Regions from separate parts of the Paenibacillus sp. D9 genome, predicted to be linked through region 1. Evidence: predicted binding sites of a transcription regulator. Region 1 holds the regulator's gene; each other region holds the start of a gene.
What was found. Region 1 encodes Rex, which represses fermentation and respiration genes when NADH is low (regulators of the CRP and FNR family bind a similar motif). Its sites were predicted from a motif close to TTGTGAAATATTTCACAA; they were not measured.
Positions count from the first base shown of each region.

Region 2: a site for Rex is predicted at 3,563-3,580, ahead of VE23_RS15425 (DUF1641 domain-containing protein). Genes of this name have one in related genera too.
Region 3: a site for Rex is predicted at 3,638-3,655, ahead of VE23_RS03905 (cytochrome ubiquinol oxidase subunit I). Genes of this name have one in related genera too.

Region 1 covers NZ_JZEJ01000001.1:603,530-609,013, reverse strand. The annotation lists gene VE23_RS02870 (AAA family ATPase) at 1-257, opposite strand, end outside; gene VE23_RS02865 (hypothetical protein) at 250-786, opposite strand; gene VE23_RS02860 (cell wall elongation regulator TseB-like domain-containing protein) at 942-1,439, opposite strand; gene VE23_RS02855 (amidohydrolase) at 1,463-2,761, opposite strand; gene VE23_RS02850 (redox-sensing transcriptional repressor Rex) at 2,742-3,401, opposite strand; gene dinG (ATP-dependent DNA helicase DinG) at 3,398-5,484, opposite strand, start outside.
Region 2 covers NZ_JZEJ01000001.1:3,426,945-3,432,428, forward strand. The annotation lists gene VE23_RS15415 (MFS transporter) at 1-964, opposite strand, end outside; gene VE23_RS25480 (CsbD family protein) at 1,303-1,476, opposite strand; gene VE23_RS15420 (NAD(P)/FAD-dependent oxidoreductase) at 1,712-2,890, opposite strand; gene VE23_RS15425 (DUF1641 domain-containing protein) at 2,942-3,382, opposite strand; gene VE23_RS25945 (hypothetical protein) at 3,956-4,420, opposite strand; gene VE23_RS15435 (ParM/StbA family protein) at 4,449-5,484, opposite strand, start outside.
Region 3 covers NZ_JZEJ01000001.1:832,760-838,243, reverse strand. The annotation lists gene cydD (thiol reductant ABC exporter subunit CydD) at 1-1,192, opposite strand, end outside; gene VE23_RS03910 (cytochrome d ubiquinol oxidase subunit II) at 1,242-2,258, opposite strand; gene VE23_RS03905 (cytochrome ubiquinol oxidase subunit I) at 2,255-3,619, opposite strand; gene bioB (biotin synthase BioB) at 4,045-5,061, opposite strand; gene VE23_RS03895 (PepSY-associated TM helix domain-containing protein) at 5,339-5,484, shown strand, end outside.

The DNA.
Region 1 (5,484 bases):
AGCGCCTCGACCAGCTCCCCTTTGGCACGATCCTGTCCTCCGATATCGTCGAAGGAAAACGGCGTCGAGCCTTTTACCCGGGCCTCTCTGCGGCCTCCTGCCGCTGCCAGCTGCCCCTTGGACTTGAGCGCGAACAGCAGCACGCCCATAAGCGCAAGCGCCAGCAGAAGAGGAATGATATTCACGCCGCGGAACAACAGAAACGCAAACAGCGAGACCAGAACTCCCCCGCCTATCTCGATGCTGTACTTAGGCATTACTCCAAACCCCCATTCGCTCGCCGGTTCTAGGCAGAATGATATATTTCGTATCGCTGCCGAGCTCCAGCGTCACATATACGTTGCTGTCGTCGATCGAGGTGGCCGTCTTGAGGCCCGGCGTCGCGCGTTCGATTTCCTTCAAGGCATCCGGTATTTCGGAATAGCGGCGGTTCTCCATCGCTTCTGCGACGGTGAACAGCTGGCTTGTCCAGATGGAGTCCAGCTTGGGCTGCGAGCTCTGATCGACCGTAATGACGAGCTTGCGTCCTTCAAGCCATTTGGCGCTGCGATCGGCAATCTGGTCGTGGATGCCCCGCAGATCGGCTCCGGCGCCCAGCTTCAGGCGAACGGTCAGAGAGTCTTTGGAAAGGGTCGGGACGGCAGAGACGACACCCGGCAGCGAATCCACCGCAGATTGCAGCGGACGCTCCACGACGGCCTGGTCATAGGCGTACCAGCCGCCGAAAAGCAAGGCTGCGGTAACGGCGATCGTCGTCAAAAAAGGCACAAGCCTTACTTTGATCAAAGCAAAAGCCCCCTTTATGAAAATCGAAGCGACGGCTCAAAGGCCTGCCTCTTCGTCTACTTGAATTCATGCGTATACGGATTAGTATATCACATTTGCTATACGAAGAGTATATCACAACGATATTCATAGAGGAGGCGGCAATCGTTACAACTTTAGGAAGCTTTTTTAGTCGTCAGCGAATATGTGGTGATATACTCGCCGCTCTGATACTGATAAAAGTCATAGTAATAGCGGGTCTGCCCCTGCTTGCGGGTGTAGAACACTTCCCAAACCGGCTGTCCGCCAATCATGCCTGCCCGGACATGACGAATGCCGGCGTCGGGAACTCGCTGCTTGAAAATGCTGCGGATATCGCCTTCCTTGCGGCTTGACGCCATATCCAGCAGCAGCGGCTCCCCCTTTTCGGGAAGCCAGGCAATCACTTCCTGTCCTTCGGCATTTTTGCCGCGGACGACCCATACCGGCGCATCCCATACATATTTTTCTGCCGAGGAGGTTTCCTTGAGGCCCGCCTTCTGCTGGGCGAGCTTCTCGGCCTGAAGCTCGGCAGCCCATATCGGGCGCTGGAAGCTCCGGTACTCGGCATGCACATACACGAGCAGCAGCACAACGAGCGCGGAGATCCACAGCGTCCAGCCGCGCCTGCTCATGAGGCCGCGCCGCCGGCGCGCCATCAGTTCCCCGTCAGCCTGCCGTAGCAGGCTTGGGCTTCATGCTTGATCCGCTCTTCGTCCAGCAGCGTGCTGGCGCCGTCCTTGACGACCTGGATGCCGTCCACCCATACGTGGACGACATCGCGGCCGGAGCCGCTGTAAGCCAGATGGGAGACCAGATCGGACTGAGGATAGAAATGCGGCTGATCCGTATCGATCGCGATGAAATCGGCTTTCATCCCTGCTTGCAGCGAGCCGAGCAGCGGCTGGCGGATCGTAGCCGCTCCGCCGAGGGTAGCCAGCTTCAGCGCTTCGGCCGCCGGCACGACAGTGGGATCGCCGGATACTCCCTTGTGGATCAGAGCCGCAAGCCGGATCTCGTCGAACAGGTCGAGGTTGTTGTTGCTGGCGGCGCTGTCGGTGCCGAGCGAGACGGTGACGCCGGCCCGGAGCAGATCCGGCACGCGCGCGACGCCGCTGGCAAGCTTGAGATTGCTGGCGGGGTTGTGCGACACGGCCGCGCCTCTGGCGGCAAGCAGCTCGATCTCCGCATCGGTGAGATGGACGGCATGGGCGACAAAGGCGGGACGCGAGAAGAAGCCGAGCTTGTCCAGATGCTCGACCGGCCGCAGGCCGTACTCGCGGACGTTCTGCTCCACCTCGGCTGCGGTCTCCGACATATGCGTGTGCATCGGCAGGTCGAGATCATGGGCGGCCTGAACGAACTTCTCGATGAATGCCGGGGGACAAGTGTACGGAGCATGCGGGCTCATCATCGTCATGATGCGGCCGTTCGCTTGGCCGTTCCAGTCCTTGGCGAACCGGACCGCTTCATCCAGCTTCTGGAGCTGCACGTCTTCCGGGCACAGCCCGATGGCTCCGCGCATTAGAACGCCTCTCATCCCAGACTGGTCGACGACTTTGGCGACCTCATCCATCCGGTCGTACATATCGACGAACGTCGTCGTTCCCGACTTGAGCATTTCGAGCACGGCCAGCGAAGATCCCCACCGGACGTCCTCATCCCGGAACTTCGCTTCCATCGGCCACATATAATCCTGCAGCCAGGTCTGCAGCACCTCGTCGTCGGAATAACCGCGAAGCAGCGACATCGCCGCATGGCCGTGCGTATTGATCAGCCCCGGCATGAACGCGAGGCGGCTGCCGTCGATCCTGACTGGCATTGCGTCGGCATCGGCCGGGCGCTCTTCCCCTATGTAGGCGATCAGGCCGTCCTCGATTACCATATGCCCCTTTAGTACGGGACGCCTTTCGTCCATCGTGACGAAGGTTCCGTTTTCAATCCACCATTTGCTCATGTTCGGTTCCTTCCTTATCCATGTAATAGGCGAGGCTCAGCAGCTGGGTCGTAAAATCGGCATAATGAATTCTAACCTTCTCCGGAGCCTTCAGCACGACCGGGGCAAAATTGAGAATCCCTTTGACGCCGGCCGCGATGAACCGGTCCGCGACGTTCTGAGCCTCCGCGGCCGGCACCGTAATAATGCCGATCTGAATGTCCTGCTCCTGCACGGCCTGCTGCAGCCGATCGATCGGCTGCACCTCGAGCGAGTTGATTCGGGTGCCGATCTTGGCCGGATTGGCGTCGAACACCGCAGTGATTTTCATATTGTCCTTCAAATAAGTGCTGTAGTTGCATAAGGCATGCCCCAGATTGCCGGCCCCTACGAGCGCAACGAGCATCACCTGGTCCAGCTTGAGGATGCCTCTGATCTTCTCGATCAGGTAGTTGACGTCATACCCGACGCCCTTGCGCCCGAATTCCCCGAAATAGGCCAGGTCCTTGCGGATCTGAGCCGGATTGAGCTCGAGCTTGAGGCCAAGCTCCTGCGAGCTGACGGTCTGCACATCGCGCACATGAAGCTCGCCCAGCACTTGCAAATAAACGGGCAGCCGGCGGACGACCGCCTCCGATATCGCTTTTCCCTGCTTGCTCATTGCCGGACCGCCTCCTTGGAGTCTTCGGACAGCCATTCCCTCATTCTCGGAACGAACTGATCCGCATGCATATGTTCAATTTTAGGTCCAGGCAGCGAATAAAGGAAGTGTTTCCCATAAAACGTCTCGATCACTCTCGTATCGTAAATGAGGACGATTCCCTTGTCCCGGGAAGTTCGGATCAGCCGTCCGAACCCTTGCTTGAAGCGGATGACCGCCTGCGGCACAGACAGCTTCATGAACGGATTTTGCCCGGATTCCTGAAGCATCTCCGCCTTCGCTTCCTGAAGCGGATGGTTCGGCGGCTGGAACGGCAGGCGGACGATCGCCAGGCAGATGAGCGCATCGCCGGGAATGTCGACCCCTTCCCAGAAGCTGCTCGTCCCGAGCAGCACGGATTCGGGCTGCTGCCGGAAGCGGCGGGTAAGCTTGCTGCGGTTGCTGCTGTCGAGCCCTTGCCCCAGCACTTGAATGCCGGAGCCCTGAAGGGCTTCCTTCAGCGGATCGTATACCTGCTTCAGCATCCGGTAGCTGGTGAAAAGGACGAGCATCCGCCCTCCGGTCTCACGGGCCGCTTCCGACAAGGAGGCGACCAGCGCGCTTAGATAGGCCGGATCGGCCGCGGCTCCCTTGACCGCCGGGAAGTTACGCGGAATCATGACAAGCGCCTGAGAGCGGTAATGGAATGGCGAAGGCAGAAGCACGGTGCGCGAGCGGCGCTCGTCCGCCATGTTCAGTCCCAGCTGTTCGGCGGCGTATTGGAACGACTTTTGCACGCTCAGCGTAGCGGAAGTAATGACGACGCTCTTCTTGCTGTCGAAGAAATATTCCCGGATCTGCCCGCTGACATCCGCCGGAACCGTATTGAGCTGGATGCTCTTCGTCCGCGCGGAAGGATTGGACTCGATCCAGTACACCATCTCCGGCTTGTCCGCCCGCACGAACACGCGCAGCTCGTCCCGGATGCGTCCGGCATCCTTCACCGCGCCGGCCAGATCCGTCAGCATGCCTTGAAGCACCGTATCGTCCAGCTTGTCCTTCATGTCCGAGAGCATCTTGTCGAGCACCTTGATCGTCCGGTTCATTTCCTTGAAATAGATGCCTTCCTCGTTCTGGATCGGCTCCCATTGGCTCGGCAGGCTGCCCGGCTTGAGGCGCAGGACGCTCTGCCCCGTCTCGGTCTGGCCTCCTCCGGAAGAGGCGGCCGCCAGCGACTGGAGCTGCTCGAATACCGTCTCCCAGCTGTCCTTGAGAGAGCCGAAGCGCGGAATGATCTCGTCCAGCTGCTCCGTCCACTTGGGCACTTCGTCCTCGCTCTCTCCCTGGATGTGGGAGCGGAGCTGCGGCAGCAGGCCGCTGCGCGAATCCTTGGCGAGCCGGTTCGCCAGGTTCAGGAACGAGTAGAAGCTGAGCTGCTGTCCAAGATGCTTGCCCGCCACTTCCTCCACCTGATGCCCCTCGTCGATGACGAGATACTCATAAGACGGAAGAAGGCGGTGATCGGCTCTAATATCGGTAAATAAAAGCGAATGGTTGGTAATGACGACGTCGGCGAGATTCGCCTCCTGCTTGGCCCGGTGATAGAAGCAGCGCTTGAACCACGGACAGGCCCGGTTCAAGCAGGAATCGGCGTCGCTCGATACGGTATTCCAGAATTCCCCTCCGCGATTGCCGAAGTTGATCTCTTCCTGGTCTCCGGTCTCCGTCTCGCCCAGCCAGACGACCATCTGGGACGCCGTCTGCCGCTCTTCGGCCGTTGCGGCGAAGTCCAGCGACTGAATCTTCGTTTCGAATTTGCGAAGGCAGATATAGTTGCCTCTTCCCTTGAACACGCTGGCGCGGAAGTCGAAAGGAAGCACCTGCTTGAGCAGCGGCAAATCCCTCTGCCTGAGCTGCTCCTGCAAATTGATCGTATGAGTGCTGACGACAATCTTCCGTTCGTTCTTGACGCCGAAATACAGGGAAGGAATAAGGTAGCCGAGCGATTTCCCCGTGCCGGTCCCGGCTTCGATCAGCAGATGCCGGTTGTTCTCGAAGGCGTCGTTCACCTCGCGGAACATCGTCTGCTGGGCTTCGCGCTCCT
Region 2 (5,484 bases), 2.8 Mb from region 1:
GAATCAGGTATATCCAGGGAGAAGCTACAAAGCCCAGAACCAAGGCGATCAGACCGGATACAAGAACGCATGCGATGAGCACTTGATGCATTTTGAATTTATCGATCAGCATGGAGCCCAGCGCGCTCCCTGCCAGGAAGCCGATGCCGAGAAAGACGGAGAACAGCGAGGCGTACAGCTGGTAGTTGTCCGGGGCCAGATGGTATTTCATCGTCAGCATGGGCAGGATTGCGAAGGAGCCGTTGATCAATCCGAACAAAGCAAATCCGGATATCAGCGCAATCAGAAGCTTGCGGCTGAAAATATACCGGAAGCCGACGCTGAAGTCACCCCATACCGATCTCATATTGAGCGAGGAGAGCGGCTGCTTGCCGTTCGGCAGCGTCACCTCGACAGGCAGCTTCAGCGAGCGGATAAGGAGAGCTGTCAGCAGGAATCCGACCGTATCGATGATTACCGCACCCTTAATCCCGACGGTATGGTACACAAAGGCTCCTATTCCCGTTCCGAAAAGCATGAACACGCCGAATACGGATTGGTTCAGTCCCGAGGCCTTCACGTACTGATCTTCCTTCAGGATGCCTTGGATCATCGCTGTTTCGGCAGGGGCGTAGAACTTGGTCACCCCAGCCCGAACGAATAGGATCAGAAAGATGACCGGCAGCCAGACCCCCGCAGCCAAAGCCCCCAGCATGCAGAGCGACAACCCGGTGCGGATCCATCCGGTATTCTCTGCGATCTTCTTGCGGTCAAAGCGGTCTGCGAGCACTCCGATAAACAGAAAAACGAATACGGTCGGCGCGGAGTAGAGCATTTCAGCGATGGAAGCATAAGCAGGCTGGGAGGAAAAACGATCGAGCATATAAAAGGCGAACGCCATCGCTCCGATCGTAGAGGCCAGCTGAGAGCAGACCGTAGCGAGAAACAGGCGCATGAACACCCCATTGCGAATCAATTCCTTCAAGGTCGGTCATCCTTTCGATTCCATTATTTAGTTGACTGTTGACCTCATTATAGAACCCGGCGGCTGCGCCTCCCAGCGGCGCGGGATGGAACTGCGCCTCCTCCTGCGGACGGAGCGCCCGCTCCTCCTCCGGATCTCCCAGGCGACGGTCCCTCATTGGCTGGCTCTCTAGTATCATTCAAGAAATCCGGAAGCACCTCTCGAGCGGTCCTCAATTCCACCTCGGCCCCATGCCCGATTCCAAGCCTAACGGCAGATTACAGGCAAGAAAGGTTGTCTTCATGCAAAAAAAAGACCCCTGCCCCGTTAGGAGACAAGAGTCTTTGCTCGCTTCATCTTCAATGCCGGTCTTTGAACTCTCCGACCTTTTCCTGGACTTCGCCCTTGGCTTTATCCAGCTTCCCTTCCACTTGAAGCTTGTGGTTGTCGGTAGCGTTGCCCCATTGGTCCTTGGCTTCGCCTTTCACCTTGTTGACTGCGCCCTTCACTTTGTCGCTAAGTCCTTCTGCCATGGTTATCGCTCCTTTTCCTGTTGTAGCGGGTATAGTCCTCCTTACCCGCCATGAGCCCAGGTTAAACGGAGATAAAATCCAAGACGGCTTGGAAGACGGCTGCAGCCCGCCCTCTTCTCGATTAGGCGCATGCGTTCGGCATTTTCCTTCCCTGGAATGAAAAAAAACCGCATGGAGGGTATCCATGCGGTTCTTCCATGCGTCCGCATCCGGGTCGGTCCCGGATGAGGACGAATTAGTAAGCCAGGGAGAACAGGCCGTTGATGTGCGACAGGTAGCGGATGTTGGAAGCTTCCTTCATCAGCGTTGCCGGCAAGCCTTTGAGGCGGGTCTGGTTGCCGCCGATTGTGCCGATCGCATCCTTGCGGCCGAGCGAACCGAGCGTACCGGAGAAGACCGGGGAGAACGAGTCCAGCTGGTGGCCATTGAAGTAAGCGTAGATGTTGGCGCCGATGAGCTCGCCCATCTGCCAAGCCAGCTGAGCCGTAGGAGGGAACGGGCGTCCTTCCGGACCCATGACTACAGCGCTGTCTCCGGCGATGAATACATCCGGATGCGAGGTGGACTGCAGGCCTTCCGTAACCGTGGCGCGGCCGCGGTTGACTTCGATGCCGGAGTTGGCCACGACAGCCGTGCCTTGCACGCCGCCCGTCCAGATGACCGTGCTCGATTCGATCGTGCTGCCGTCCTTCAAGGATACGGTCGTGCCTTTCATTTCCGTAATCGGCAGGCCGGTTTTGAACACGACGCCGCGCTTCTCGAGGGAAGTCGTCGCGCGCTCGACCAGCTCGGCCGGGAAGCCAGGCAGGATCGTAGGAGCAGCCTCGACGCAGTACAGGGAAACTTCGTCATAGCTGATGCCGTGTTTTTTCACGAGGCCGGGCAGCATGTCGGCGAATTCGCCCACAAGCTCGATGCCCGTCAGACCGCCGCCGCCGACGACAAAGGTCAGGTCGGCTTTGTTGCCGGACTGCTTGTACTTCGCCACGGATGCTTCGACATGGGCTTTCAGCTTGTTCGCGTCTGCAACGGATTTCAGCGTGAAGCTGTGCTCCTGCAGGCCTGGAATGCCGAAGAATGCCGTCTCGCTGCCCAGTGCGACAACAAGCGCATCGTAGGACAGAGTCGTGCCGGTAGACAGCTTCACTTGCTTCTCGTCCGGCTTGATTTCAGCGACTTCGCCGATTTTCAGGTCGATGTCTTTGCCGCGCAGCAGCTTGTCCAGCGGAAGCGCCACATTGCCTTCGGACAGGTTGCCGACGGCAAGACGGTGCAGCTCGGTGATGATTTGGTGCGCGTTGATCCGGTTGACAACGGTAATCTGGGCTTCCTGCGGCGTAAAGTGCGTGCGTGCCGTCGTAGCGGCCAGCAGGCCGCCGTAGCCGCCGCCCAGGATAAGAATATGCTTCGCCATGTTCATCCTCCGTTCACGTTCTATGCAGCCTCCCCGCGGGGAGTGCGCGGGTTAGTTTTGGTTCTTCTGCTTTTCGCCGAGATTGTCCAGGAATGCCTGCGTGAAACGCAGCGTGCGCTGGACGTTCGGGTCCTTCAGCATGCGCAGCAGGCCGAAGAGGCCTACGCTGGAAGACTCGTGGCTGACTTGGTCACCGGCTTCGATAGCCGCTTGGGCGACGGTCTTGGTCTTGTCGACGATCGGCTTCACCATCTCGCCGAGACCGCCTCCGAAGTCGTTGATAAGCACTTTGTCCGTCGCGAGCGACTTGGCTACATCGTAGGATTTGGTCATGAGCGTGACGATTTCGGCCAGCTTCGGAAGATTATCCACAAGTACCGTAAGGGACTCCTGAACTTCCGGCTTCATGAGCTGGTCGAGAATATCGCGCTGCTGTACCGCCGCGGATGGCTCTTGAGTCGCCACCGCTTGAGTTGGTTGGTTTTCGGACATGGAATTACTTCCTCCTTTGCTCTGGAAATGCGGTTCCGTCCCTCGGTTGTCCGCGATTTCTTGCGTCCGCTGCTGTCAACTTCCGCAGGGTCGCGGCCGAGGGCGGGGACGTTGTCATCATGCGCACAGCGAATGGGAGCAGCCTCAATGCGGAATCATGCCGTTGTGGCCGGACTGAGTTTGTACCAAAATTCACATATCAGTCCAGACCATCAGACCTTCATGCTTACGCAAAAAAACGGCCGCTTCCAGCCTGGGCACCGAGAAAACGTCGAGTGAGTCAAAGACTACCTTATCGTTGTCGGCCAGGCGGTCGGCACGGAACTTCTACCGATAGTTTACAACTTAACCGCTGCAACTGCAAAAGAAAATTACGGGTACGCTTTTATTATGGCGCAATATTGCCTATTCATGTCTGAATTACCAACAAAGGCCTTCGTTGTGCCTCATCCATCCGCGGATTGCGGAACCAACAGGAAGAAATCCGGGAATCCAGTCCCTAAGGAAATCATTCCGATGGGCAAAAAAAATCCCCGGAGCCGCTCCGCTGACGGAAGCTCCCCGGGGACCTGCTTACATCCAGCTGTCGATATCGTCGTCGTCGATATCGTCTTCCGCCGCCGCGGCTTGCCCGGCGGCGGGCTCCGGCTCGGCCGGGCTCGGCTCCGGCTGCGGAGCCGAGCCGACGGCTGCCGGCTCCTCCGCCTTCGTTGCCGGAAGCTCTCCGGCAGCCGGCGCTTCGGCTTCGGCAGCCGCTGCGCTCTCGCGCCGCGCCGCTTCGGCTTCCGCCGGCACGACCGCCGGCGCTGGAGGCGCCGTGGCGATGCGCGACCCGCTTCCGGCCACGAGGGTTCCCCTCTCGGACGGAATGAGCAGCTGCAGATTCCGCACGCCATGCTCGCGGATCTCGTTTTCAACCAGATAACGGATTGAATCCATCAGATTGGACTGGCCGTTGATCCAGTCCATCACATCGGGGGATTCGTTCTTTTTCGTTTTCAGGCTGATATTCTCTCCGGGCTGCTTGATCTTCTTCACCCGGCTTCACCCCCTGTACCCTTCTCGCCTATGCCGGCTGCTTAGGCCCTTTCGACTTGAGCGCTTCGAAGATCTTGCCGCGCACGAAGGCGTCCAGTCCCTCGGCATTCATCGTTACGGCATGCTCGGCCGGTATGTACAGAAGCTTGATCTCGCGCTCCTCGCACAGCTCCTCGAGCATCGGCTGCAGAATCGGCTTCATCAGGACGCTGCCGCCGCCGTACACGCAGATGACGTCGATCTCGTTGCGCGCCTTGGTCAGCTGCTTGCGGATGTTCTGCACGATGTGGCGGGCTTGTCCTTCGAGCGGACGGCGCAGCGTCTGGATCGCCCGGCTATGGTACTTGTGGGCCGGATTCTTGATGACGTCGCTGAAGAACTGGCGCGGGCTGTCCGGCAGATGCACGAGGCGGTTGAAGTCGTCCAGCGCTTCCTCGATCGCATAGCCGGCGCCATGATGGCTGCCGTGCACGAATTGGCGCAGGAACTTGTTGCCCTCGGTAATCGGATATTCCGTCGATCCGTCGCCGATATCCGTATGAAGGACTCTCTTGTCCTTGAAATAAGCCCCCGTGAACTTCGCTCCGAGCTCGTACCGGTCCACGAATTCCTGGAAAATATCGCCGGAGCGCCAGTTGCCTTCGCGGTCCTTCTGCAGGGCGAACACGACCGGCGTCGCTTCAGGAATCGCCTTGACGTATTCGAAGTCGATGGATACCGGAACGCGGACCTTGTTCAGGTGAACGGTAACGCGATGGGTCCCTTCCATGAACTTCGCTTCGAACTTGGCCGCCGTCTCGTCGGTATGCTGGGTGACCGGCAGAGCCGTAGCCATGTCGACCGTCGCCTCTACAGGCTCCGTCGGAACGCCCTTCGCCTCGTCATAGGCACGCTGAACCGCTACGGCCGCTACCTGCGCCAAAGTGTTGATGATCGGCAGATCCATGTCGCTCTTGTTGTCGATGCCGATCTGCAGGTTCTCCAGCAGCTCGCCGCTCATCAGGGCGAACTTGCCGATATAGTACATACCGGGGCGCGCCGCGGGCGAATCGATGGTGACGATC
Region 3 (5,484 bases), 230 kb from region 1:
AGCCGCTTTTGCCGACAATGGCGGTGTGCTCTCCCGGGCCGATCGCGATTCGGCCTGTCTTGATCTCAAAAGATTCCGGCGCATAGCTGAATCGGACATGGCTCAGCTCAAGAGCCGGCGGCAGAGCCGATCCAACCGCAGGAGCTGCGCGGCATCCGTCCTTACTCGCCATCGCCTGGGTTCCGGCTGTCGCGGCGGCCCCCTCCCCGCTATCGGCCAGACCGCTTCTGCTGCTTGCCCCCGCAAGCATCTCGTCGACCTTGCGCACCGCTCCCATGCTCGTTCGGCCGCTGTGAAAAGCCGTTCCCGTATTTTTCAGCAGGCTGTAATACTCCGGAACGAGCAGCAGCAAAAAGAAAGCGGTGTGGAAAGCAAGAGAGTCGAAAACGAGCAGCTGAAGGGCCAGCTCCAATGCGACAATGCCGATGCTCAGCATGACGATCGACTCCAGCATGAAGGTGTTCGTAAACGCGATCTGCAGAATGCCCATCGTGGCATCCCGGTAGCCGATGCTGCTGCGTTCGATTTCCTGCTGCTGGCGGCGAGTCCGTCCAAACAGCTTCAATGTGACGAGTCCTTGCAGGGAATCCAGGAATGTACCGGAAAATTCGGCCAGCTGCTCATATTTCTGCTCCGATTTGGCCTTCGTCTTCAGTCCAACCAGAATCATGAATAGCGGAATGAACGGAGCGGTAAGCAGCATGATGAAGCCGGTATTTGCATGCTGGAAAAACGCAACGGCTAAAATCATGAGCGGGATCATGGCCGCTTCCATCATCCGCGGCATGTACTGGCTGAAATAGCTGTCCGCCTCGTCCACGGCATCCAGTGCGATGCTGACCTTGCCTCCTGTCTGGCCGGAAAGGGCCGACGGCATGTCAGCATGGGTCAAATGACGCAGCACCGCTGCCCGCATGTTCCGCTTGGCGTCGGCGGCCATAAGCAGGCCGATCTTGCCGTTCCCATACGACAACAGGGTACGCGCGGCCATCGCGGCCAGCAGCGTGACGAGCAGCAGGACAACCGATGAAAAGGAGGCTCTCTCCACAAAAATCCGTTGGACGGCTTCCGCGAGCAATGCGGCCTGGCTGATTATAGCTGCGCCAAGCGCCAGCGAGAGGACGGCAAGGAGAACCATGTTTTTTCTTTGCGCAGACATTTGCTGTGACATCAGGCTCGTTTTCCGCTTCACACCATTCTCCTCCTTGATCTAAGGCCTGTAAGGATGTGAACCATTGGGTTTATTTCTTCCCTTTGACATAATCCGCATCGAACAGGAACAGCTTGAAGACAAGAGCCAGCGAAGGAATCAGCAGGCACAGGCCTCCAATGAAAGCGACGACAAGCGCAAATCCCATCGACGGCGAGGTAGCGCCGCCTTGAATCGTGATGTACGGGTCGAGGATATACGGGTAATGCCCGATTCCATAAGCGAAAAAGGCGGAGAAAAATTGCAGCATGATGCATATGAAAGCCAGACCGTACCGGCGTCCTTGATATAAAAGCCACATAGCGACCATGAAAAAGGCAACGGAAAGCCCGAGCAGCCACCATAAATCCATCATGTTTTGAAAATGCCGCTCATTATGCTGGCCCAAAAAAATAAACGCCGTCAATGCGGTAATGATCGTCGGGGTGCTCCAAAACAGGGCATAGGTCCGCAGCAGCTTCAGAGCGGAATGATCCTCTGCGCGCGAGGCGTAAAAGGCCAGAAAAGAGCTGCTGATGAACAAGACGGACACGATCGCCAGGCCGACGATGCTCCAGGACAACGGATTTGTGAACAGCGCCCAGTAATCCAGAGAAACGGCGTCCGCCTCCTTCAAGATAAAGCCGCCTTCTGACACGGTCAGAGCCACCGACAATGAAGCCGGAATCAGCAGCCCCGTCGCTCCGTACAGAAACAGATAAATGATGTTCGTTTTGGAGCCATAGTTTTCAAAGGCGTAAAACGAGCCTCGAATGGCGAGCAGGATGACGGCGATGCTTCCCGGTACAAGCAGCGCGGAGCCGTAATAATAGGCCGTATCGGGGAAAAAGCCGACGATGCCGATATAGAAAAAGACAAAAAATACGTTTGTAATTTCCCAAACCGGAGATAAATATCGGGAAATGAGACGATTCATGACGTGATCCTGCTTGGTCGATCGAGCATAAAAGGCAAAAAAGCCCGCTCCGAAATCAATGGAGGCAACGATCAGATAGCCGTACAGAAACAGCCACAGCACCGAGATGCCCATCAGCTCGTAACTGATCATGCCCTCTCGCCCCCTTCCTTGGATGAATCCCGCTTTTCTTTCATCCATGTCTCCATCTCCGCTTCCGCCGGCTTATGATGGAACAATCGGCGCAGCACGAGCACGCATACGACGGCTAAGGCGATGTACAACAAGAGGAAAAGGAAAAACAGCAATCGTACGCTTGGCGATGTCGTGGCTGCTTCTTCGACACGCATATACCCTCGAATAATCCATGGCTGCCTCCCGAGCTCCGCATACAGCCAGCCGAACTCCACGGCCAGAAATGACAGCGGCGCGGTCAGCGCCAGGATGCGGAGCAGCCACTTGTTGAGCTCGTTGCGTTTTTTCCAGAATACGAACAAGAAATACAAGCAGGCTATTGCCAGCAGCGCGAATCCGATTCCGGCCATGAAATCGAACAAGTAATGAACGAGAAGCGGCGGACGCTCATCCAAAGGGAATTCCTCGAGGCCTTTCACCTCGGCATTAAAGTCTCCGAAAGCGAGGAAGCTGAGAAGCTTCGGCAGATGAATGGCTCCGATGATTTCATGCTCCGCGTTGAGCCATCCCATCAGGATCAGATCCGCGCCTTTTTCCGTCTCGAAATGCCACTCTGCCGCTGCCAGCTTCTCCGGCTGATGCTCGGCCAAAAACTTGGCCGATACATCTCCGGCCAGCGTGTTGAGAAGGCCGAACAGCAGGACAGCCGCCATGCTGAGGTTCAAGGCTTTTTTGTGATAGGCGCTCCTGCCTTTTCTAAGCATCGTAAAAGCTGCGATGCCGGCCAATAGGGCGGCTCCAGTCAGGTAGGCCGAGCTTAAGACGTGGAAAACCTTGGAGAACGTCGCCGTATTCAGCATCGCCTGCACCGGATCGACCGCCGTGAAGTGCCCCGCTTCCATGACGAAGCCTCCGGGCTGGTTCATGAATCCGTTCACCGTTGTAATGAATACAGCGGACATGCCTGCCCCGGCGACGATCGGAATCGTAAGCAGCCAGTGGATATACGGATTTTTGAACCGATCCCATGTGTACAAATAGATGCCGAGGAAGATCGCTTCAAAAAAGAATGCGAACACTTCCATGAAGAGCGGAAGAGCGATGACATTGCCGGCCAGCTTCATGAAATGGGGCCAAACCAGCGCCAGCTGCAGGGAAATCGCCGTGCCGGTTACGACACCGACAGCGACCGAAATGATGAATCCTCGCGACCATCTTTTGGCCATCAGGATGTAGTGAGGATCCTTCTTGCGGATTCCGATGAACTCTGCGATTGCGATCATCAACGGGATGCCGACGCCAATCGTCGCAAAAATGGCGTGGAACCCCAACGTCATGCCCGTCACCATCTTGCTCCAAAATACCGTGTCTACTGCCAACCTTTATCGCCTCCGAGTATGAGAATATTTTCACAAAGTATGAAGCGAACAAACGCTTCCATCCTTTCCTTGCTTTTATCTCTGTTTGCTGCAGGGAATTGACAGCCTTGGCGACCGACCGGCGGGAACCGTGGATGAAAAGCTGTCCAAAGACGACTGGCCATGCAGGATTAAATTCATTGTACCGTTGTCTGGCTGCAATTCAATGCCTGTCATTTCTTCGACCTTAAACGTTCAACAAAGGATCAACTCTTTCCGACAACTGCGTGAAAAATGAAAAAACCGCTCGATCGGGCTATTGATTCGACCGCTGACATATGCTGATGCCAGCCTGTTCGGAGCGTTGAAACCGGACGAAAAAAACGCCGTGGAGGATATCCTCCACGGTTTCTCGAACCGACAGGCCAGGCACCGTCCTTCCTCGTTCACGCCGGATTCATCTCGGTTCCGAGGGCATTCTCTTCGATCTCAAAGCCCAGGTCTTCAATCATTTGATAGTCGGCCATCGCCTCCTGACCTGCCGTCGTCAAATAGTCGCCTACGAAAATCGAATTGGCCGCATATAGGGAAAACGGCTGAAGGGAACGCAGATTCAACTCGCGGCCGCCCGCGATGCGGATTTCCTTGGAGGGGCACAGGAAGCGGAACAATGCCAGCACCTTGAGAGCCTTCATGGCCGGCGTCAGCTGCGAGCCTTCGAGAGGCGTCCCCGGAATGGGGTTCAGGAAATTGATCGGAATCGAATCCGCATCCAGCTCTCTAAGGGCATAAGCCATTTCCACTATCTCTTTGTTTGTCTCGCCCATGCCGACAATGACTCCCGAGCAAGGAGACATTCCGCTCCGCTTCGCCGCAAGGATTGTCTCGATCCGCTGATCGTAGGTATGTGTCGACGTAATGGACGGAAAGTTTCCTTTGCTTGTGTTCAGATTGTGGTTGTACCGGTGAACCCCTGCATCCGCCAGCTTTTCCGCCTGTCCTTCCTTCAGGATGCCGAGGCAGACGCAGATTTTGAGCGGCAGCGTTTCCCGTATTTCTTTGACCGCTTCGACAACCTGCCCGATCTCCTTATCGGTCGGACCTTTTCCCGATGCCACGATACAATAAGTGCCGGCCTTGCGCTGCATCGCCTCGCGCGCGCCGGCAAGCAGCGTGTCCTTGTCCAGCAGCTTGTATTTTTCGATCGGGGCCGCCGATACGATCGATTGCGAGCAGTAACCGCAGTCCTCCGGACAGAGGCCGCTCTTGGCATTGATGATCATGTTGAGCTTGACCTTCGTTCCGTAAAAATGCTTGCGCACCGTGAAAGCCGCCTGCAGAATCGATAGGATCTCATCATTCCCCGCCTCCAGAAGGGCAAGTCCTTCCTCCAGCGTCAGGCATTCTCCGTTCAACGCTTTTTCCGCAAATCGGTTCCAATCCTTTTTCTCGGTCCTAGCCATCCGCTTTGATCACCCTGTTCGTATCCTTCTATTGTTAACCTTAATTAAAAGGTATGTGGTTAACAATGATCCAGGCCATTGTATCAGTGGACCGGCAGCCTGTAAAGGAAATGTTAACCTGTCATAACATTTTTAAGTTAACACAAATGGCCGATGCGTTCCCTCCCAAAAGAAGCTGCAGCCGAAATGACCCCTTCGAGTCATGTTGAATAGGTTCCGGTTCCCTATACTTATGAAGGTCGATAAGGACCTAATTGAATGGGGGTTGTTCATACAGATGAAGATGGAGCCTGAGCTGCAGACATCGACGGGCAGCATCCGGACGGGCGGCAATCGCGGCTTGCTTCCCGCCCTGTATCAAACCGTCTGGAGATGGCATTTCTATGCCGGAATCATCTTTGCGCCGTTTCTCATCCTTCTTGC